Regions from separate parts of the Paenibacillus sp. HWE-109 genome, predicted to be linked through region 2. Evidence: riboswitches for the same ligand, from Rfam matches in the RefSeq annotation. Region 2 holds a riboswitch; each other region holds the start of a gene.
The links. Region 2 has a riboswitch for FMN ahead of LOZ80_RS19065 (DMT family transporter). Riboswitches for the same ligand answer to the same signal wherever they lie in the genome.

Region 1: another riboswitch for FMN. It lies ahead of LOZ80_RS19970 (DMT family transporter); the one in region 2 lies ahead of LOZ80_RS19065 (DMT family transporter).
Region 3: another riboswitch for FMN. It lies ahead of ribD (bifunctional diaminohydroxyphosphoribosylaminopyrimidine deaminase/5-amino-6-(5-phosphoribosylamino)uracil reductase RibD); the one in region 2 lies ahead of LOZ80_RS19065 (DMT family transporter).

What each region holds. Positions count from the first base shown of each region.
Region 1 covers NZ_CP091881.1:4,666,546-4,674,227, forward strand. The annotation lists gene LOZ80_RS19945 (methyl-accepting chemotaxis protein) at 187-1,947, opposite strand; gene LOZ80_RS19950 (DinB family protein) at 1,959-2,420, opposite strand; gene LOZ80_RS19955 (response regulator transcription factor) at 2,568-3,230, opposite strand; gene LOZ80_RS19960 (sensor histidine kinase) at 3,227-4,453, opposite strand; gene LOZ80_RS19965 (hypothetical protein) at 4,432-4,617, opposite strand; FMN riboswitch at 4,838-4,994, shown strand; gene LOZ80_RS19970 (DMT family transporter) at 5,127-6,002, shown strand; gene LOZ80_RS19975 (DoxX family protein) at 6,189-6,578, shown strand; gene LOZ80_RS19980 (Rqc2 family fibronectin-binding protein) at 6,790-7,682, shown strand, end outside.
Region 2 covers NZ_CP091881.1:4,418,085-4,425,766, reverse strand. The annotation lists gene LOZ80_RS19080 (hypothetical protein) at 1-444, opposite strand, end outside; gene LOZ80_RS19075 (prohibitin family protein) at 1,077-1,946, shown strand; gene LOZ80_RS19070 (asparagine synthase) at 2,022-2,180, opposite strand; FMN riboswitch at 2,330-2,477, shown strand; gene LOZ80_RS19065 (DMT family transporter) at 2,619-3,569, shown strand; gene LOZ80_RS19060 (sensor histidine kinase) at 3,713-5,536, shown strand; gene LOZ80_RS19055 (response regulator transcription factor) at 5,529-7,049, shown strand; gene LOZ80_RS19050 (ABC transporter substrate-binding protein) at 7,226-7,682, shown strand, end outside.
Region 3 covers NZ_CP091881.1:4,098,652-4,106,333, reverse strand. The annotation lists gene LOZ80_RS17625 (sensor domain-containing diguanylate cyclase) at 1-1,005, shown strand, start outside; FMN riboswitch at 1,118-1,300, shown strand; gene ribD (bifunctional diaminohydroxyphosphoribosylaminopyrimidine deaminase/5-amino-6-(5-phosphoribosylamino)uracil reductase RibD) at 1,535-2,644, shown strand; gene ribE (riboflavin synthase) at 2,661-3,332, shown strand; gene LOZ80_RS17610 (bifunctional 3,4-dihydroxy-2-butanone-4-phosphate synthase/GTP cyclohydrolase II) at 3,371-4,597, shown strand; gene ribH (6,7-dimethyl-8-ribityllumazine synthase) at 4,656-5,126, shown strand; gene LOZ80_RS17600 (site-2 protease family protein) at 5,126-5,767, shown strand; gene LOZ80_RS17595 (segregation and condensation protein A) at 5,783-6,574, shown strand; gene scpB (SMC-Scp complex subunit ScpB) at 6,558-7,187, shown strand; gene LOZ80_RS17585 (DUF2953 domain-containing protein) at 7,294-7,682, shown strand, end outside.

The sequences.
Region 1 (7,682 bases), 250 kb from region 2:
ATTCTGAAAAGAATATTATAAAAAAAAGCAGATGAGGAGTTATCTCATCTGTTTTTTAGTAACGTGAATATTATTTTTCAAATGTCGATCAATGCTTTCAATCCATTCAGGCAATACATCCCCTAGTCCAACAGCCTACGCTTCCTAAAATCGATAATCGTTAGCCGATCTAGTCTCCCTTCGTCTTCACAGCTTAAACCGTTGAACTAGCCGGAGCATCTCCTCGGAGATCCGGCTCATAGAGTCGGCCGATGCCGAGATTTCCTCCAAGGCGGCGAACTGATGTGTGGTGGCCGCCGAAATTCCCTGCGCCAGATCGTCGGAACACTTTGCCATATGGTCAATCTCCAACAAGGACGCGGTAAATTCCTGCGAGCTCGAGGAGATCTGTTCGGACGCCGAAGAGGTCTGCCGCACATGGTACGCAGCGCTGCGCGTAGCTAACAGGATCCGGTTGAATGCTTCGCCGGAATACTGGATGAGCTCGGCTCCGGCCCTTACTTCGCGATCCCCCTTATCCATAGACGAAACGGCGGCGCCAATATCTCCTCGCGTATCACCGATTAGCTCCGCGACCTGCATGGCGGATCGTTGCGAGCGTTCGGCCAGCTTCTTCACCTCGCCGGCGACGACTGCGAAGCCCTTACCCTGCTCCCCGGCCCTCGCCGCCTCGATAGACGCATTCAGCGAGAGCAGGTTCGTCTGCGCGGACAACTCAGCCATCTCTTCTGCAATTTCCCCGATATGCCGTGATCTCTCTCCGAGCCGGCCGACTATCGATGAGAGGTCCTCCACGGTGGAAGTTATTGCCCACATCTGCTCCGATGACCGGATGATGAGTTCGTTGCCTTGTTCCGCATGGTCTAAAGTGGTCAGAGAGGCCTCATGAGCCAGCGAAGAGGAGGCGGCTATGCGTTGCGCCTCCTCCGCCAATTCCTCCATGGCGAGTGTGCTTTCCCGCAGGCTTTTCTTTTGCACCTCATTGCTCGCAGCGACTTCCTGCACGGAAGCGGAGATGCGGTTCATTGCTCCCGTCGTCTCCAAAAAAGTCAACGATAGGTCCCGCGAGGCCGATGACAAAGCGGCGGCGTGGGTGATCAGCTCCCCGGTCATCGTTCGTAGGCTGTCCCTCATCATGGAGAACGAGCGGAACAAGTCGCCGATCTCGTCCTGGCTCCGAATGATTTCTCCATCGCTGGGCGACAAGTCGCCCTCAGCGATCTTCCTGGCTTGGCGGGTCAGCAACGCGATCGGCTTGGAGAGCCTCATGGCGAATAGAATAATGACAACGACACCAACCGCCAGGCAGCTGATGAGCGTATACAGTGTGCCTTGAACAATATACGTTTGCCCCGCCATGTAATCTTGGATGTACGATCCCGCGACAAGGGTCCACCCCCACTCTGGGTTCTTCAGCGAGTAGGCGATTTTCATGGCCTCTTTGGAATTATCGGGAAGAGGCCACTTGTAGACAGTAAAGCCGCCGGCCGGTTGTCCGCCCTTCTTCAGCATATCTCGAATATGATAGAAGCCATCGCTCGTCTTTTGATCAAAGAGATTCTGCCCCTCCAGCGAAGGGTGCGCCAGCAATTCACCTTTATCGTTGAGGATAAAGAAGTAGCCGTGCTCCCCCAGATCAATATTCGCATTGACCGTCCTCAATCCGTCCGCCTGCCTGGGACCGAGAAGCAACTGCTTCACTTGCTCCTGCGCGGCCTCTTTGCTGAGCGTGCCCCTTGCAGCCGAATCCTCGAACGACGCCATGATCTCGGAACCCATCTTGACCGTATTGCGCAGATTCGACCTCATTTGCATGTCGCTCTCGCTCGACGACACCCATAGACTCATAGCAGCCATCGTCAGCATCGGCACGATCAGGATAGTTAAGGTAATGAACAATAATTTATTTTGAATAGTGAGCCGCCTGCGATTTGATCTCAACTTCACGATATTGCCCTCTACTTCAATGCTTTCAGCATAGCGGAGACATTGCCCACATGATACGATGCATGCAGAGCCGTGGAAACGACCAGCCCCCCGAACGTTTCGGCGCCGAAGAAATTATCTTTCACGGGCTGCGTCAAACTATCCTTCAGCCATTCCCACAGATAGGCGGGCTGCCCCTTCAGTTGGTCAATTAGCGTTTCCCAGGCTGGAGGTTCGTTAAGCCAAACCGAAGGTTTCGTGCCATAACCGAAATAAGCCATATACTCCGACGGAAGCTTCATCGCTTGCATATTGCCGGATAAATAGAAGATATGAAGCTCTGTGGAGACGAGTACGTGGCCTACATGCCAGTGAATCGAATTGTTGAAGCCTTCTGGCACCTTATTACGCCCATCCACCGGGCATCTTTCTGCAAGCTCCAGAAGCTTGGCGTATTGGTCGTTTAGAATATGGAATACAAAGTCATCTCTCATCGTGGTTGTTCCTCCCCTTGTCCATCATCCGTCGGTTTTGCTCCGACTTCCTATGGAATGATTGTAACAAGGACGGCGCCTGAGCAAATGTGCGAAAAGTAATGAATAATCAAGGGCAATCGCTATGCCAAAAGTAATGTCATTTCCTTATAAGAGCCGGCGAACTGCAAAAATAGCCGCCTGCGTTCGGTCGCGTAGTCCCAGCTTCGCCATCACGCTGGACAGGTGGTTTTTAGCGGTGCCTTCCGTAATATGCAGGGCATCCGCGATCTCTTTATTGTTTAAGCCTTCAGCAAGGAAGGCCAGCACATTCTTCTCACGTTCAGTCAAGCTGGCAAGCCCTTCCTCCTCATCCTTCAAGAAAGCGGGAGTCGGCATGGAGCTTCCAGCCGTCCCCTTGTTCAGCCCCTTCAGCAGCATCGACGTAATCTCGGGCTGAAGAACTGTTCCTCCGTTGCAGACAGCGTGAATCGCGCTGACGATCGCCTCGGACGGCATATCCTTCATGAGATATCCGTGCACACCTTGCTCCAAAGCCCTCAGAATTAGCTCCTCGTCATCGAACGTGGTCAGGATCAGGATTTTGGTCTCGGGATAATGCTTGAGGATGAGCGCGGATGCCTCCACACCATCCATTACCGGCATTCGGATATCCATCAACACCGCGTGAGGACGCCACTCCATCACTTTGGCATAGGCGTCTCTCCCGTCCGCCGCCGTGCCGACCACCTCCATGTCCGGCTCCAATTCCAGAATCGTCGCTAACCCTTCCCGCATGAGCCTCTGATCATCCACTACGAGAATCTTCATTGTCTCTCCCCCTCCATGCCTGCAGCCGGATACGGAAGAATCGCTCTCACCGAGAAGGTTCTATCGCCTTCCTCCCCGAACGAAACCTCTCCGTGCCATTCCTTTACTCTTTCTTGCATGTTCAACAAGCCGAAACCCGGTTTCAGCTCTCCTGGTAAAACTCCGTCATTACTTATCACTATCGAAAGCCCGCCCGTGTCGTAAGCCAGTTGAATAGAGGCTTTGTTCGCGCGTCCGTGCTTCTTCGCGTTCGTCAACGATTCCTGGGTGATACGGTACGCCGTGAGCTGGAGTTCACCTGGAAGCGGAACCGGATCGCCTTTCAGGTGAAACCGGGTCTCGACCTCCGCATACCTCGTGAACTCCTCGGACAGCTTGTCCAAGCTTTCGGGCAGGAATGTCGACTGCACAGGCTCGTCCCGTATCGTCCGTACCGCCAACCGTATTTCCTGCAAGGAGGCCCGCAGCAATTCCTCGCATTCCGAATAGATCCGTCCACTACGCTCCGAGTCAACCCGGCTCAGCTTGCGAGCCGCTTGCATCTGAACGATCAGTCCTGTTAATTTATGGCCTACCGAGTCATGCAGCTCCCTTGCGATCGTGACCCTCTCCCGTGCCGCTCCCCATTCTTCCGCTTGGATAGCATATTCCTGCAGCCTCTCGTGGGATTCCCTCAGCTGCGCGTACAAGTGAAGTGCGTCCTGCCTCGCGCGTTGATAGAAATGAAGCAAGAGGCACACGATGCCCGCAAACACGATAAAAGAGCAAGTCATAAAATAGCTAACTTCGTCCAACTGTTTGAATACATACCAATCGATAGCGATCATGATCGCCAAATAGACGGCAAGCAATACTACACAGGTGATGATGATGGATCGGAAGCTCTTCGGGAACATCAGAATGGCCAACGCCGTAATCCCGACCAGCAGTTGATTGGGGACTTGTCCTCCAATAAAGACGTAGCCGTAAGCCGCCGAAACCAGAAAATCCAGAATCAGAACCCGAATCAGCATGTTCCTACGCACCTTCGACTTGGGCAGCCGAAACCGAACGAACAAAAACACAGCTATCGAAAGAACGATAAAGCTCAGCCGCCAGAAGAACGCGGTCGATGTTTCATAGTAAACGACCCCCGTCACGGCGAGACTCGCGATCAGCTTCAGCGCGAAGAACAGCTGCCAGAAAAGAAGGCCATTTCTCGTTAAATATCCTGCCGGATCCATAATTGCGTTCCTCCCTTTCGATCGCCTGGAACTAGCATATAAGCAAAAACGCCTTCGGCGTCCTTATGGACGCTGGAGAAGTCGTCAATGATCACCCTGCCGGCCTTGATTTCTTTGTCTATCAGCGTAGATGTACGCATAGCCATGCAATCTTTATTGTGCATCAGGCACATGGCTCCTCCTGAGGCTTAACAGTAATTAGGAAATATTCACATGGTCAAGGATACACGACTCACTTCATTTGGTAAATGGGTTATGACTATAAATTCTGAAATTCTTAAAGATAAGAAACATTACGACTGCTGCTCTCGAACGCTCATTTTCCTGCTCTCCACGGTCTTGATGGTTTTGAAAACTTTGTGGTACAATGCAACCTAATTGAATACGGACCTTCGGGGCAGGGTGAAATTCCCGACCGGCGGTGAAGAGCCATTCTGATAGGCTCCAAGCCCGCGACTCGTCGAATTCCTCTAAGGAAGGGACGACTGACTTGGTGAAGTTCCAAGGCCGACGGTTACAGTCCGGATGGAAGAAGGTCACAACTAAGCATGGAGATGAATCGTTTTTGAAAACGACTCCGATCCAAGCTTATTTGGATATGCCCCGTTATTTATATAACGGGGCATACTTCTTTAGAAGTGTCCTATTCAAAAACCGAAGGAGGTTGTTGAATATGGAAAGTGCACCGAATTCAATCTATTTTTTGACTGCTCTTTTTCTCGTTCTTTTATCTGGATTTTTGCATGCGTTGTGGAATCTTTTTACGAAGAGGAGTGTAAAAAAAGACGTATTTTTGTGGCTATGTCAATGGGCGGGGGTAATTGTTTATTTACCTTGGGTTATATTATATATTCCCCAATCGGTCGCAGACATAAAAAGTTATTCTTTACTATTTGCTTCTATGATTTTGCACGGAATTTATGTAATACTGCTCGCTAAAACGTATTCATTGGGAGATCTTTCTCAAGTCTATCCAATCATGCGTGGAACAAGTCTATTATTGGTTCCACTGATATCTGTATTTTTTTTAGGACTTCACCTAGGTGTCGTAAGCTGGATAGGTATATCTTTTATTGTTTCGGGGATTTTTTTCATTAGTGGAGCTAAGTTTAACAAAATTTCGCCTCGACCGAAGGTGGCCATACTCCTCGCAAGTTCAGTAGGCATTTGTATTGCGAGCTATATTCTGGTGGATGCAATATCTATTAAATATTGGCCACCTTTCGTACTGAATGAAGCAACAAACTTGGGGAATGGATTAGCTTTATCATTTTCAGTTTTTCGTTCCCGAGCAATAAGGAATGAATGGAAAATCAATTGGAAAACGGTTCTATTAGGGGGCATTTTTGCACAGGGTGGCTATCTGTTATTTTTATATGCTGTAACAATTGCCCCTGTAGGACAGCTAGCACCTATGCGAGAGATTGGGACAGTTTTTGGCACAATGTTTGGAATTGTTATTCTTAAAGAGAAACAAGGTAAGAGTCGAATTATTGCTTCTATTCTCATTGCAACGGGGATCATTATTCTTGGATTTTCAGGACGCTGATTTAAATGAGTGTGTTGCATGTACAATTGGATTCCGGGAAACATGACTTCTTGCATAGAGCATGAAAACATTCACCAAAAGTCATGCTTGTCCTCATTCGAATATCTATCTTTTCGCATATTTGCCTCCTTCCTTTTTTTGATAACATAAAGGTGAAAGAAAAAACGGAAGCAAGGAGCTGTAAAAATGAAAAATATTAAAATTATCAATTGGATTCTTGTGGCCATTGTTGCTCTATATTTCTTTTTAAGTGCTTATATAGATTTGGCCCATACTCCCCAAGCCGTAGAGACGGTGAAGAAGTTAGGTTATTCGGAGTACTTTTTGGATATACTTGGAATCGCAAAAGTTCTGGGAATTATCGCGCTTCTTGCTCCAAAATTCAATAGATTAAAAGAGTGGGCGTATGCCGGATTTACTTTCGATGCGATTTCAGCTATCTGGTCGAACATTGCTAGCGGCTATCCTTCGGAAAGCATTGCAGCTGTAATAGTAATTGTGCTTCTTATGGCCTCCTACATTGTGTTCCGCAAGCTACAGAACGAAATCCATGCAGAATCCGCCAACAAATCTTAGGATTAGTTCTAAAATACTACTTTTTCCACATCCGTTAACTGAATTAGCCGTATTCATATTTCCCCAATAATAATCCGAAGGAACAACATACAGTCGTTCCCTCGGATTATTTTGTTTATACAAAACGATACAGAGGCATTTTGTGTATAGTGAGCTACGAAAATATTTGATATTCTAATTGCAAATATCTCTGATGAAAGAAGGAATATTCATGGCATTTGACGGTTTACTAATGCATCAACTTGCCAACGAAATCAATTCTAATTTACCGATGACAATCAATAAGATCATACAAATTTCTGATACGGAGATTCTCCTGGATGGACAATCAAACGAGCGTAAACTTAGGCTGATTATCAGCATTCATTCACAAAATAACCGTATAAATTTCACAGAAGAAAATTATTCGGAATCGAAACAGGAAAATGAATTTTTGATATTACTGGCAAAACATCTACGCGCTGGCGTCATCCAAAGTATGGAACAAGTCGGTGTTGAACGAATATACTGCTTTCAAATCAGTGTTGGGCCAGTTCGCTTCACACTTTACATTGAACTGCTAGGCAAAGATGCAAACATCATACTTGTCGATGAAGCGAATAACATTATTGGTGCAATGAAACAAACATCGCTCTGCAAAGCCAGTGCGCGGACACTCTCGCCTGAAGCCATTTATCACCTTCCATTTGATGATAGCGGAAAACAGAATCCTTTCCAGCCGTCTTCCATAATTGAATCAGAGTCACTTGTAACACAATTTCATGGTTTTTCGCCTCTGTTAAGCCGTGAATTTCAATACCGAATGCAGCAGGGGCAGTCATTTCACGAAATTATGCATGAACTAAACAGAAGCGATAAGCTTTATTTGTCGGAAACAGAGCAGGGTATCCATTTTCATTGCATTCCGCTTACACACTTGAGGGGAAATTTGAGTTTTTACCCGATTATGGAAGGCGTAGATATTGCCTTGTATAACATGCAAACTCGTCAGCAATCAGATCGTTTATTCCAATTGGTACGCAATGAATTAATTAAACGCTCCCGAAAACTTTCAAAATTGGAGCAAGCAGTTCTTGAAGTCGGGCATTTTGAGCAATATCGTAC
Region 2 (7,682 bases):
AGAACTAAGGGAATAAACGTGTAATTTATATTCGACATTCGGTAGGAAGTTAATTCGATATTGAGTGAGTTGCTCAGTATTTGTAATTATCGTTTTATCAACGACGCCACCGTTAGAATCTAGAATCGAAACACCATACTGAATCCCGCCGAAAGGTGATACTAAGGTGATTAGTGCAGTAGCCCCAGGGAAGTAAGTGTTCGAAGGGAACGTGACTGAATACCAATCAGTATCACTTGGGCTACTTAGTGTACCTAATTTATTATAATTGAATGGATTGATAGTTCCCGCAGGAGCACCAGCAAGATATGCTTCAGGAGTATAATAATTATTGTTCTGTACATCTGCTTGCTCATCGATATTGGTGTTTGCGAAAGCGCTTTGTGCACCAAATGCTAACATAGAGACTGCTGACAATACGATTGCGATTTTCTTGAATTTCATTTCTCTTTCCTCCTAATTTTTACTATATTTACCTGCAAGAGTTATAGTATACCAAATCCCAAAATAATACAATTAAATATTTATTATGTAATTAAATTGTAATAAATGGTAACTAACTTTATCTAATTTTGATAGAATGGTAATGAGGATTGGGATAGGATTATTGCACAGCTCCATAAATAAAGAGGCTAAAGCCCTTATGTACCTGGGTTTTAGCCTCTTTATTTTTAAAAGTTCGTATATTCAAAGCTTTACTTTTTACGTAAATTTGACTTGTAAAAGCTAAAAAAGAGTAACAATCATCAGTCTTTACGAGCGGATGCAACAAGCAAGAACAAGACAAAGATCAGCAACCATATCCCTTGCACCATATGTACCATCGCCTTTTACTGTAGTCAGTCCATCATAACAAGAATGCAAATTAATTTCTGTCTGATTATTAACAAAAAATGTCGAAAATGCTCGTTTTATTGAAGTTTTTTTCTGAAAGTTGTTGTGATTTTCAACTAAATAACTATGAAAGCGCCGCGCAAGAGGTGTTCTCCTTGGCTTTAGTGATGAGATGTGCGAATTTCGCATATTTTGAATGTAGCAGGGATGGTTTCATCCATTTACTAATCAGGGGGGCTTTCATGGAAACAGGGAAGAATGTAGGCAAAGTAATCACATACGGCGTAGTCGGAGCGGCCATAATTCTTATAGCTTTAACTGCGTTTAGCACGGTGGAAAACGGCCATGTTGGATTCAGAAAAACATTGGGAAGTGTTAGCCTAACCGTGCTTGAGCCAGGCCCTCATTGGAAATGGCCGTTTATTTCAAACATTGTAGAAGTTAATACGCAAGTGGCTAAGTCAGAATCTGACGCAGCCGCGTCATCCAAAGACTTGCAACCTGTTCATAGCCATGTAGCTGTTAACTTCACTATCCCAAAAGGACTTGCGTACAAGTTATTGCATGACGTAGGTTTAGACTTCGATGCCAAAGTAATCAGTCCTCACGTGCAGGAGATATTTAAGGAAGTTACGGCAAAGTACAGTGCAGAGGAGTTAATCTCAAAACGTGAACGAGTTGCCTTAGAGACTAACGAGTTACTGAAGAAATCGCTGGAGGCTTATAACATTCAAGTGGGGGATATTTCAATTGTTAACTTCACATTCTCCGATGCTTTCAACCAATCGATAGAGCAGAAACAAATCGCCGCTCAAAATGCAATGAAAGCTCAGAACGATTTGGATAAAGCAAAGATCGATGCGCAACAAAATGTAGTTAAAGCAGAAGCAGACGCTACTGCCGCGAAAGCTAAAGCGGATGCCGATCTATATGTAGCGCAACAAAAGGCAAAGGGGAACCTGGAGTTAGCGAAGTCAATTACTGCGGAGTTGGTAGATTATAAGTTCCTTGAAACGTGGAAAGGTGATGTTCCTGATGCTTGGGGCAACGGTTCGTTAATTAACATGCTGCCGAGTAAAACTCCCGTGCCTACTGAAGCCGCTAAGAAGTAATCTTATAAGCGGGCGGGGGATAGATGACCTATAGAAGAGGGAGGCAGTGAAGCCTCCCCGTTGATCTCGCCAAACTTACCGATGTTCAACCAAATCAATTGCGCCTAGAACAACATGGGCAAGACCAAAGCCGAGGACACCGATCCCAACAAGTTTATACTTGCTGTTCAGCAGTGTAGCACCTGAAGCAGAAACCACAGTTCCAAGAACAGTAGGAATCAATCCTTCACGCATATACAACACTCCTTTTGGTTTTGTTTGGTGAGACATTTTAGTGTGCTTCAAAAACGAATCAATAAACATGAAAATCCTTGCTTTTTTCATTTTATGGTGTTAATATAAATTTCAACGTTACTTATATTTAGTAAGTGAATTTTAAATGATTGAACCTTCAGGGCAGGGTGCAATTCCCTACCGGCGGTGAGGATACGAACACGTATCTCAAGCCCGCGACTCCCAGCTTAATCAGCTGGGACTGACTTGGTGGAATTCCAGGGCCGACGGTTAAAGTCCGGATGGGAGAAGGTGAAGGACAACTTGTTAAACGCAGCCGTTTAACAAGTCTGTTTGTCGATGCCCCCGCAGATTAAATCGCGGGGGCCTTATTTCTTTCTGAAAGGTTCAATTCAAAACATTCCTCAGGAGGTTTTTGAATTGGAAAATGCATGGAAGCTGGAAAGTAAGCGCGTGAATGGGTTGACTTCGCGCACGAGCGCCATCAACGGGATTTGGTACGTTGCACTTGGCGCTGCCTTGTGGGGGGCGGATCCTTTATTTCGCATCCTGTTGTTGAAAAGTTTTACCTCTGCACAAATTGTATTTATTGAACATTTGCTTCTGGCTTGTTATGCGCTGCCGGTATTGATCAAATACCGCAAGACCTTGACCGGCAAATTAACGCTCGGCGTAATTGGTGCGCTGCTCTTCATCTCTTGGGGCGGGTCGGCGATTGCCACCGTATTGTTTACCGCGGCCTTCTCTCACGGCAGTGCCAATGCTGTCCTGCTATTGCAGAAATTGCAGCCTTTGTTTGCGATCATTCTGGCTCGCGTGCTATTGAAAGAGACGCTGCCCGCCAAATTTTTCACCTATATCGGGATTGCGCTATTGGGCACGTATTTGTTGACATTCGGCCTTGCTTCACCGCAAATGGGCTTGAAGGATTTGGGAACAATAAGCTGCTTGTTTTCAATATTGGCAGCTGTTTTATGGGGCGGATCTACCGTTATGGGGAAATTCCTGCTGCAAAAAAACATAGATTTCCCTGTCGTGACTTCGCTCCGTTTCCTGTTAGCCATCCCCTTGCTGACCGTTATTCTTCTGGTGAGCGGTGATGTTTGGAAAGTTACTGGACCCGGCAGTGAACTGGCGATGATCGCGGTAAATTTGCTGTTCCAAGCCTTTTTCCCTGGCTTGCTCAGCATGCTGCTATATTATAAAGGGTTGTCATCGACCAAAGCGTTCTTTGCAACGTTGGCAGAGCTCGCATTTCCAGCCATGGGTGTATGCTTGAATTGGATAGTTTTTGGTCAAAAACTGACGATAGGGCAGCTAGCTGGCTTCATCCTTATCTGGTTAACCCTGTGGTTAATGAGTCGAAGTCAAAGGAATGTTTCCGAATAATTTATTTGCTAAATAATAGTTGCCCTCGTCTGGTCTTCAACGACTGCATGAGAGCAGTTTTTTTGTGCGCATGGAACGAAATTCATCTGCTTGCGATTGTTATGCTATAATGAACCCGATTAACAGCAGGAGATGATAACTGGATGGCACTGCGTAAGATGTATCGGAATTATTTGCAAAATAATTTGTTTATGAGGCTGCTGCTCCTCTTTTCCATGATTACGGTCGTAACGATTATTTCGTTTTCTTATTTTATGTACTATTCGATGTCGCAAGCGGCGATCAATCGCGAATTGGATATACAGAAGAAAGCGCTGACGAATGTTAACAATTATTTGGGTGGAAAATATGATTCAGCCCAGTCAATCCTATTTGGCCTCTACCGGGATAGCTCGCTGGCCTCGGGTGTATCTTTTATGCTGCAGCACCCTTTTCAAGAGTATGTGCAGCATAGTTTGGAGCAGTATAATTTGGGCGGCAACAGCATGTGGAATGATGGGCTGCAATATTTTAAAAATCAGGTGGAAGATAACGAAGATATCCGTAATTTGCTGTTATACAGCGAGGATCAGCAGACTTTATATGCGCTCGGGCAAAATGGGCAAATGAAATTCGTTCCCACCAATCGCGCCCGCTCTTATATCCCGGATGTGATGGCTCTCGAAAGCAAGAGTGTGGAACTGCCGAATATTTGGGTGCGTGAAGCGATCGGTCAATGGGATCAGAACCTATATGCGATTCGAACGCCGATCACGGACAAGCTGACGCTGAAGACGATCGGGCAGCAGGTCGTTTATTTTAGCACGGATGGGATTTGGAAAATTCTGCAGAACGATAAGGATGACCTGAAAGGGATCATTCTTGTCTTGGCTCCGGACGGCGGTGTGCTGTTCGATTCTTCGAATCAGTACGTTGGGCAGCCTTATCCGCACATGGATCAGATCAATGCGATGTATGAGAACCGTGGTTCCAGCCAAGGCGACTATGTGACGAAACTTACGCAAAGCAAAGGGAATTTCAGCACTGTCAGCATCATCCCCCGCAAAGAGCTGGATGCCTCTTCGAAGAAAATCGGAAGTACGATTCTCCTCATCAGCGCGATATGCATCTTCTTCGCCATCCTGATTCCGTTCCTGGTGGTGATGAGTGTCGCCAAGCGGACCAATCAAATCATCCGATTCACGCGAAAGGTGAAACAAGGTGATCTAAGCGTGCGGATACCTGATGTGCGCGAAGATGAGATCGGGCAAATTTCACGGAGTTTTAACGAGATGATTGAGGAATTGAACCTCTATATTGACCGGGTGTATAAGGCTAATATCAAACAAAAGCAGACAGAACTGACGGCGCTGCAAGCTAGGGTCAATCCACATTTCCTGTACAATACGCTGGAAGTGATTCGGATGCGGGCAATCTCGCAAGGCGCACATGATGTCGGGGAAATGATTTACAGCCTATCGGCACTGTTCCGAAGTTTTGTCCAACAGAAGAAAATCTACACGCTCAAAAATGAGTTGGAAGCCTGTCGCCTGTACCTGGAACTTTTCCAAATTCGGTATAAGGATAAATTTACGTATGCCATGGACTGGGACAGGCGGCTCGGGTCTGTGCGTGTGATGAAAATGTCGCTGCAGCCGGTAATTGAGAATTACATTGTGCATGGTTTGCGAAGCGAAAGCTCGGATAATCAGCTTCACATTCGGGTGAAGCAAGTTGAGGCGTTTCTACATGTGCAGGTAGAAGACAATGGCAACGGGATTTCGCCGCAGCGGCTCAAGGAATTGGCGTTATTTCTGCAAGATGAGGAATTGGAAGGGGAGTCTTTCGGGTTGCGAAGCATCAATCAACGGCTTAAACTGCTGTACGGCAGTGAGTACGGCGTCAAATTACACAGCCAACCGGGCCAAGGAACGGTCATCGATATCTGGTTGCCGATGGACGGTGGAGCGGAGGTGGACGATGTTTAGGGTTTTTCTTGCGGACGATGAACCTTTCATTATCGAAGGGTTGTATGACATTATTGATTGGGCGGAAGTTGGATTGGAAATTGTGGGGCATGCCAGCAATGGACAGAAGGCTTTGGACGCTTTGCAGGAAACATCCGTCGATATTTTGGTAACCGACATTTCTATGCCGATTATGAATGGGCTGGATTTGATTCGGCATGCAAGATCGATTCACCCCGAGTTGAAGGTGATCGTTCTTAGTGGTTTCGATGAGTTCTCTTATTTGAAAGAGGGCATGCAGCTAGGCATTGAAAATTACTTGCTCAAGCCCATTAATATTCAAGAACTTAAGGCGTCGCTGCAAAATACCGTTGAGAAGCTGAATACGATGAACGAGACTCAGCTGGTACAAGCATACAGCAAGCAAATTCTGAAGGACAACACGCTGCATCGTTGGTTGACGCATCAGATTGCGCCGCTGGAGTTCTACGAGCGTGCAGAACTTCTAGGCATCAACCTAGCGTGCGCCTATATGGTAGCAGCGGTTCTGCGAATGCCTATGGATGCAGATAAGGGCTTGGAATTTATAGCCTCCAGGCTGGATGCTCACGAATGGGTGACTGTCTTCCTCGATTTGGACGGAGATATCGTGCTGCTTGCGTCCATGGACCAGATGGAAGAGGGGAAAAAAGCCTTGATGGCACTGCTTCAGCAGCTGCATACCGCGCTTCAAGACCAAACGGTGCGCATCTCCATTGGGACCGTCGGGCACCTCCCGGATCAGGTCGCGCAAAGCTATGAAGCCGCCAAAAAAGCGCAGGAGTATTTCTGGATTTATCCGGAGCTGCCCTTGATTGATTATCAGGAGTTGGCCATGCACCAAGACAATCCGAAGGTGGATTTCTCGATCATTGATTGGCCGGCCTATGCGAAGCTTATTATTGCCAAAGATATAGAACATCTGCGTGCTTGCATACATAACGATTTCAAGCGAATTCAAGCTTTGCCGGGAATTACGCCGCACGACTTCCAGAATATCGCCTTCGAGATGGTCATTCATTTCAAATTGGAAATCAAAGCAATCCGCCATACAGAAGAACTCGAGGCTTATCATCTTGCCTTTGACCAGATTCGCGCGGCGGTTGCGTTGGAAGAACTGGAAGCTGCCATTCTGGAGATTGCTGAGACGACAATTGGCTTCCTGATTTCGGATGTTCGAAGTCCGATTGTGCAGCAGGTGTTGAAATATGTTCAACAGTCTTATGCTGAGGAGCTCTCGCTCAAAATGCTGGGCGCTCACTACCACATTCATCCTGTTTACTTAGGGCAATTGTTTCACAAAGAAATTAATGAGACATTCACGGAGTATATGAACCGTTTCCGGGTTGAGAAGGCCAAAGAACTGCTCAAGACAACGCATGCGAAGGTTCATCAGATTGCCAAAGAGGTAGGTTATTCCGAATTGGGTTACTTTTATAAACAATTTAAAAAGTATGTCGGTATCTCGCCGACGGATTATCGTGGATTGCTCTAGGGAAAACTTAGAAGCAGTCTTTTTTTTGAGCGAAAATGATTTGATAGCGTTTTTTTCTTTATTTTAGACATGGTTCATTTAGTTTATCGTCTATTTGTAATTGCTTTCATGCGGTACTGTAAATATAGCCCCTACGGGCGTAGACAAACGAGTATTCACTAGGGAGGATTCAAAAAATGAGCAAGATGAAAAAAAACTTGGTCACTACATTAGGATTGACGTTAGCTGTTTCCATGACACTCAGTGCTTGCGGCAGCAAAGATGCCGGCGATGCAAAAGGAAATGGGGCAGCGAATAAACCCGTTGAATTAATTTGGTATACGATCGGAACGCCACAGAAAGATGTGGATCGCGTTATGGCTGAAGTCAGCAAGTACACCGCGGAGAAAATCGGTGTTACGGTGAAAATGAATATGACGGACTGGGGCGATTACGCTCAAAAAATGCAAGTTATGACCGCTTCCGGCACACCTATGGACATTATGTTCACGTCTTCATGGGCATTTGATTATGTGCAAAATGCGCGTAAAGGCGCATTCAAGCCGATTGACGAGCTGCTGCAAAAAAATGGACAAGGCATTGTTAAAGCATTGGATCCTGCTTTCTTAAACGGTTCCAAAGTAGATGGACATA
Region 3 (7,682 bases), 320 kb from region 2:
AGGGGGGAAGACGGATCGTATTTCTTCGTGGTAAGTTCGGAAGGCAATCTGATTTATCATCCAGAACCGTCTCGCATAGGTGAAAAAGTGGTAGAAAATCCAGCAGTTGCCCAGCTATTGGAAGGGAAAAGCGGTGTCCAAAGGCTTACGAATACGAAGGGTGTCGATATGCTGGCCAGCTTTACCTATATGAAGGAATCCCGCTGGGGGATTGTTGCGCAAACCCCTACAAATATTGTATTGAAAGCAACGCGTCAACTCGTTATGCAGGTATTGGTCGTCGTTATCCCGATTCTACTCGCTTTTATGCTTGTCATCTACACCTTAATTCGGAAAATGTCAGAGCCTCTTGTGAGACTGGCTAATTACGCGGCAAAGCTGTCAACCAATAACCTTGAACATGAAGAGCCTCCGCGTATTCACTCCTGGATGTATGAAGCTAATAAGCTGCATAAGGCATTTAGTTTGGCTGTCAGCCATTTGCGAACTGAATTCGACGATTTGTCCCATGATGCCCAAACAGACCCCTTGACAGGGTTATATAACCGCCGCACGATGGAACTGTTCATGACTAATCTTTTTTCACAGGAAAAACGGTTCAGCATTCTTGTGCTGGATATTGATAATTTCAAGCATGTGAATGACAGCTATGGGCATGAATTCGGAGATTATATGCTGCAATTCCTTGCGGAAAGCTTGCAGAAATCATTAGGTAAAAGCGGCGTTTGCTTTCGATATGGGGGAGAAGAATTCGTTGTCTTGCTGCCAGGTACAACTTTGCAATCCGCTCTGACAAGAGCTGAAATGCTCAGGAAATCGCTGGAAGAGACAGCGGGACCTGGCGGCAAGCATATCACCGTCTCGATCGGCGTAGCTTCTTTTCCAGAAACAACCTCTGTGACGGATAAGCTGTTTGGGCTTGCCGATAAAGCGCTCTATCAGGCGAAAAGTCTGGGCCGCAATCGCGTTGAACTGGCCGAAAAGGAAGCAGCCCTTGATTGTTAGAAGAATGTTAGATAAAAAAAGCCCTTGCTTTTTCCAGGTGTGAGTGATAAATTTTTCATTACCAAAGTAATTTTTAGCTAATTCTTAGTTGTTAGTTACTTTCATATGTATGCAAAACCTTCGGGGCGTGGTGAAATTCCACACCGGCGGTGATTCGAGGCATGAACATCTGTTCGAGCTATCGATAAGTCCGTGACCCGTTTTGAAGCTAGCGGTACCTGACATACAGCTTCGCTACGGCTGATCCGGTGCAACTCCGGAACCGACAGTATAGTCTGGATGGGAGAAGGAAAACGCGAATCTAACATTCGCTGTGCGTACTTGTACATTTTTTCACGTAAACAAAAATTCGGCAAGTCTGTCTATTTATACAGATCAGTCGTTCTTGTTTGGTTTGATCAAAAATGCAGCAAGTACGTATTAGCAGAAGCTTCTTCGTGTTATCTCGACAATCTCTGGCCCCTTCCCGATATACGGAGGGGTCTTTTTGCATTCATAATTAGGCTTGAGGGTAAGGGCGGTGAACAATGTGCAAGTACTGAATGACGAAGCTTACATGAAACTTGCTTTGCAAATGGCGGCAAGCGCCCTGGGTCAAACAGGCATCAATCCGGTTGTCGGCTGCGTCCTGGTGAAAGAGGGACGTATTGTGGGAATGGGAGCGCACTTGCAGCGCGGCCACGGACACGCCGAAGTTCTTGCCTTGCAAATGGCAGGCGAGGACGCAAGGGGAAGCACGGCGTATGTCACGCTTGAGCCCTGCAGCCATTATGGCAAGACGCCGCCCTGCAGCGATCGTCTCATCGAAGCGGGCGTAAGCCGGGTTGTGGTTGCAACGACGGACCCTAACCCGCTGGTTGCCGGCACAGGGATCGCCAAGCTGCAAGCCCAAGGCATCGAGGTCAGTGTCGGTTTGCTCGCTGAGGAAGCCTCAGGAATGAATGAGGCTTTCAATAAGTTTATCGTCACACGGATGCCGTATGTGACGATGAAGACGGCGAGCACACTCGACGGTCGCATTGCTTCGAAGACAGGCGACAGCAAGTGGATCACATCGCCCGCGTCGCGCGCTTATGTTCATACCCTGCGCCATCAGCATCAGGGGATTATGATCGGCGTTGACACCGTCATCGCCGATGACCCGCTGCTGAGCGCGCGCGGGGACGTACCGGCTGTGCAGCCGGTGCGGATCGTCGCGGACTCGCAGCTGCGAGTCCCGCTGGGCGCCCGCGTGCTCACAGAGCAGGATCGTCAGCCGACGATCCTGCTCGCGAGCGCACAGGCGCCCGCGGAGCGGCGTGCCGCGCTGGAAGCGCGCGGCGTCACGGTCCTCACCTGCGGGGATGGCCCGCGGGTGGACCTCCTGCTCGCCATGCGCCAGCTCGGCGAGCGGGAGATTGGCTCCATCCTCCTAGAGGGTGGAGGTCAATTGAACGGCGCCATGCTTGAGCAGCGCCTGATCGACAATCTGGTGCTGATGTTCGCGCCGAAACTGATCGGCGGAGGCCATGCAGCACCGATGAACATCCACTTCGAGGGCTTCGCGAAGATGGAACAAGCAATTACGCTCGACCGGGTGAAGGTCGAGCAGTTCGGTCCGGATATCAGCATCAGCGGCTATCCGATATATCCGAGCTAACGAATGGAGGGCTGTCATGTTTACCGGCATAATTGAAGAAATCGGCCACATGCGCCGCATTCATAGTCAAGGGCAAGCGATGGTTTTAACGATTGGCGCCAAGAAAGTGCTGGAAGATGTTCACCTGGGCGACAGCATTTCGGTTAACGGGGTTTGTCTGACGGTCATTTCCTTTGACAGTGACTCCTTCTCAGTCGACGTTATGCCAGAAACGTATCGCAAGACGAATCTACGCAAGCTGCAGAGCGGCACGCGCGTGAATCTGGAGCGAGCGATGGCTGCCAACGGACGATTTGGCGGTCACATCGTGCAAGGACACGTGGACGCCACAGCAACGATTGTTTCACGCATTCCCGAAGAAAATGCGGTTGTTTATCGGTTCGAACCGGACAATAAACACATTTTTCGCTATATCATTACTGGCGGTTCCATCACAATTGACGGTATAAGCCTCACGGTGGTCGATGTGAATGAACGTGAAGTTGCGGTATCCATCATTCCGCATACACTTGCGCAAACGGTCCTGCATGACAAAAAAGCCGGGGATACGGTCAACATGGAATGTGACGTACTTGGCAAATATATGGAGCGTCTGCTCAAATTCGGTCCTTCTGACGCAGCAGATGGAAATAGTCATAAGCCAAGCAAGCTAACTGCCAGCTTTCTGGCTGATAATGGTTTTATGTAAGCTGCAACAGCAAAGAGATTAGGATAGGAGAGGTGAATATGACAGAAATCAACTTCAACCGTATTGAAGAAGCTCTGGAGGATCTCAAGCTGGGCAAGGTCATCATTGTTGTCGATGATGAGGATCGTGAGAATGAAGGTGATTTTATTGCGCTTGCGGATAAAACAACACCGGAAGTGATTAATTTCATGATTAAAGAAGGACGCGGACTCGTGTGCGTACCGATTACAGAAGAACGGGCACAAGAACTGGATCTGCCTCCGATGGTAGCCAGGAATACCGATTACCACGGCACAGCGTTTACGGTTTCTGTTGACCATAGCGATACGAGCACAGGCATATCCGCTCATGAGCGTTCGAGAACAATCATGGGTTTGATTGATCCTAAGACGAAACCGCAGGATTTCCGCAGGCCAGGTCATATTTTTCCTTTGATTGCCAAAAAAGGCGGTGTACTTCGTCGGGCAGGTCATACAGAAGCTGCTGTTGATCTAGCGATTATGTGCGATTCTTATCCTGCCGCTGTCATCTGTGAAGTCATCAAAGAAGACGGCACGATGGCTCGTGTGCCTGATTTGATGGACATTGCCGCCAAACATGAGTTGCGTATTATTACAATTCAGGATTTAATCCATTATCGCAATAAACAGGAAAAATTGGTTGAACGCGAAGTTGAAATTAAGCTGCCAACGGATTTCGGCACGTTTAAGGCCATTGCTTATACCAACCAATTGGACAACAAAGAGCATGTGGCATTGGTCAAGGGAACGATCGATCCTTCCAAACCAACCTTGGTTCGTGTACATTCCGAGTGCTTAACGGGAGATGTATTCCATTCTCATCGCTGTGATTGCGGTCCGCAATTGGATGCAGCACTAAAACAGATTGATGAAGAGGGCAATGGTGTATTATTATATATGCGACAGGAAGGTCGCGGAATCGGTTTAATCAATAAATTGAAGGCATATGCTCTGCAAGAGCAGGGATTAGATACGGTAGAGGCGAATATTAAACTTGGATTTGCTCCAGATCTTCGTGATTATGGGATTGGGGCGCAAATTCTGAAGGATTTGGGCATCACGCAGCTTCGTTTATTGACGAACAATCCACGCAAGATCAAAGGTCTGGAAGGCTATGGCTTAGAAGTCGTGGAGCGAGTGGCCATCCAAATGGACAGCAAAGCAGATAATTTGAGTTATTTGCAAACAAAGAAAGCAAAGCTTGGCCACATGCTGAGTTTTCATGACTCGGGCAGCGGCATTTAAGCATAGAGATTGCATGGTTTCATATTACACGTTTCGATAAGAGAGGGAGACTATAATCATGGCTAACATTTTTGAAGGACATTTAATTTCGCAAAACTTGAAATATGGGATTGTTGTAGGTCGTTTCAATGAGTTCATCACATCCAAATTGCTTGGCGGCGCACAGGACGCTCTGAAGCGTCATGGTGTACTGGAAGATGAGATTGATATCGCCTGGGTACCAGGAGCGTTCGAACTCCCCCTTATCGCGCAAAAAATGGCTGAGAGCGGCAAATACGACGCGGTCATAACCCTCGGCGCTGTCATTCGGGGGTCAACGCCTCACTTTGATTATGTGTGCAGCGAAGTAGCGAAAGGTGTTTCCGCTATTAACTTGAAAACGGGCGTTCCAACGATCTTTGGCGTACTGACAACGGACTCCATCGAGCAAGCTGTTGAGCGCGCGGGAACGAAGGCTGGAAATAAAGGCTGGGAAGCGGCTGTAACTGCGATTGAAATGGCTAATTTGACGAAGCAATTCACTTCCTAATGCTTTCTTATTATCATTTGGAAACACTGCTGCCCCGACTGGTCGCCTTTCTGATTGCGATGACGCTGCATGATGCTGCGCACGCAGGTGCAGCTTGGCTGCTCGGAGATCGAACAGCTCGGGACAGCAAACGGTTATCACTCAATCCCTTGGCACATTTGGATGCCTTGGGATTGGCGATGATCGTATTCGGACCTTACGGTTGGTCGAAGAAAATACCCATTGACGCTGCTCGTTTCCCAAGAAAGCCAAAGCTATCCAACGCCTTGGTCTATGCAGCGGGTCCTTTTACCAATTTGCTGCTCGCTTTGTTCTTCTGGTGGCTCAATTTCTTTCTACCTGCCTTCGCGGGTGGAACGGCGGAGTCGATAACCGTGGAACAATGGCGAGTCTATTTGCAGTATGGCGTCATTGTCAATATCATGATTTGTTTGATTCATTTGCTGCCCCTATATCCGTTAGATGGCTGGTATATTTTAAAAGGTTTATTTCCCGCCAATAGGCAAGGCTGGTTCTCAAGAAATCAACGTTATGCACTTATTCTCGTTATCGTTCTACTGGTTACACCGATGGGCCAATGGCTGCTTGGGCATGTATATCCTTTTGCCGCGCAGTTTGTAATGCAAGTATTTTCACTATGACAAGGGGGAACAGAGATGAAAGTCACCTATAAGTTAGAAGCTTTTGAAGGCCCCCTTGATCTATTGCTGCACTTGATCGATAAAAATGAACTCGACATTTATAATATTCCGATCAAAGAGATTACAGATCAATACTTAGGCTACGTGCAAGCGATGCAAGAATTGGAACTAGAAATTACAAGCGAATTTCTAGTTATGGCTGCGACGCTGCTCTCCATTAAGAGTAAGATGCTGCTGCCTAAGCCGCCTGTAATTGAATTTGATGAATATTTTGATGATATGGAAGACGAACTTGATCCGCGAGCTGAATTGGTTGCCAAGCTGATTGAATACCGGAAGTATAAGTCGATTGCTGACATGCTGAGGGATAAAGAGGTGGAGCGCAGCTTGGTTTACACGCGTGAACCTGAGGATTTAACTTCTTTCCTGCCGCATAGTCAAGAGAATCCTGTTGAAGGATTGGATGTAGCGGATCTGCTGTTCGCTTTTCAGCGGACTTTGCGCAAATTAGCCAATCGGAATGTGGTCGCACGCATTCGCCGGGATGAGATATCCGTGAAAGACCGGATACGTGAAGTCATCGATTTGCTCAAGGTACGAGGCGGCAAATTACTATTTTCCAAATTATTTGATTACGACATGACCCGGGAAGAAATTGTTGTTACGTTCTTAGCGATTCTAGAATTAATGAAAATGAAGAAAGTCGTTTGCCATCAGCACAAGCTGTTCGAGGATATCGTTATCCAAGTGAAAGAGGAGGTTTCTGACATTGACACTCAATTTCCCACAGATGAAATCAATTATTGAAGGACTGCTCTTTGCTTCTGGTGACGAAGGCTTGGATGCGAAACAGTTGGCAGAAGTCATGGAATTAGACCTTTATTTGATTCGCGATCTGCTTAAAGATATGAGAACCGAATTCAAACGGAAGGGACGCGGCATTCAAATCGTGGAGGTAGCTGGGGCGTATCAATTGACGACCTTGGCAGAGCATGCCCCGTATTTTGAACGGTTGGCTTACACACCATCACGCTCATCCCTCTCCCAGGCAGCGCTTGAAACCCTTTCGATTGTTGCCTATAAGCAACCGATTACACGCGTCGAGATCGAGGAAATCCGCGGGGTCAAATGTGATCGCGCATTGGCAACCTTGACCGGCAAAGATCTAATTACAGAAGTTGGACGAGCTGATGCGGTAGGCAGACCGATCCTCTATGGGACTTCGAAACAATTTCTTGAATATTTTGGGCTTGGCTCCATTCTGGAATTGCCGGATTCAACGAGTTTTCAAGGGAATTTTGATTTGGAAGAAGAGACCCGCATGCTGTTTGACCGCTTGGGTGGCGATCAGAAACAATTAACCCTTGAAGATGTGAATGACGGACACGACGGACACGACGAGTACGACGAGCACGAATAAGGTCACGCGGAAATGCATTTCATTTCCTTTTTTAGCTCATACTAACTCCACTGGCGAGAAGACTTCTTCTTGCATTGGAGTTTTTTTGCTGAGGAGGCATATCACCTTGTTGTGGATAGGGCTTGCACTGCTTGTGGTCACTGTGGCGATTATCGCTGTCCTAGTCAGTTTTATACGAGGGGAATTTTATTTCTCAAGGGTAAAGGATAATGATACGCTGTCCGTCGAGATGCGAGCTTTATTTGGGCTTGTACGCTATCGATATGTGATTCCAATTATTCAATTCAAAGGCTTTACGCAGGGAATCATGATTAAGTCGGAAGTTGTGAATGACAAAAAGCTCGAATTAAAAGATGCGAAAAAGGATCATATTACGAAAGATAAAGTTATTGCTTTTTACAAGGAAGCGAAAGTGGTTCTGTTGCATACCTTGAACCTGTATGAATGGGTGAAGATGACACTAGCCAAAGTGGAGTGTACGGAACTCAAATGGAT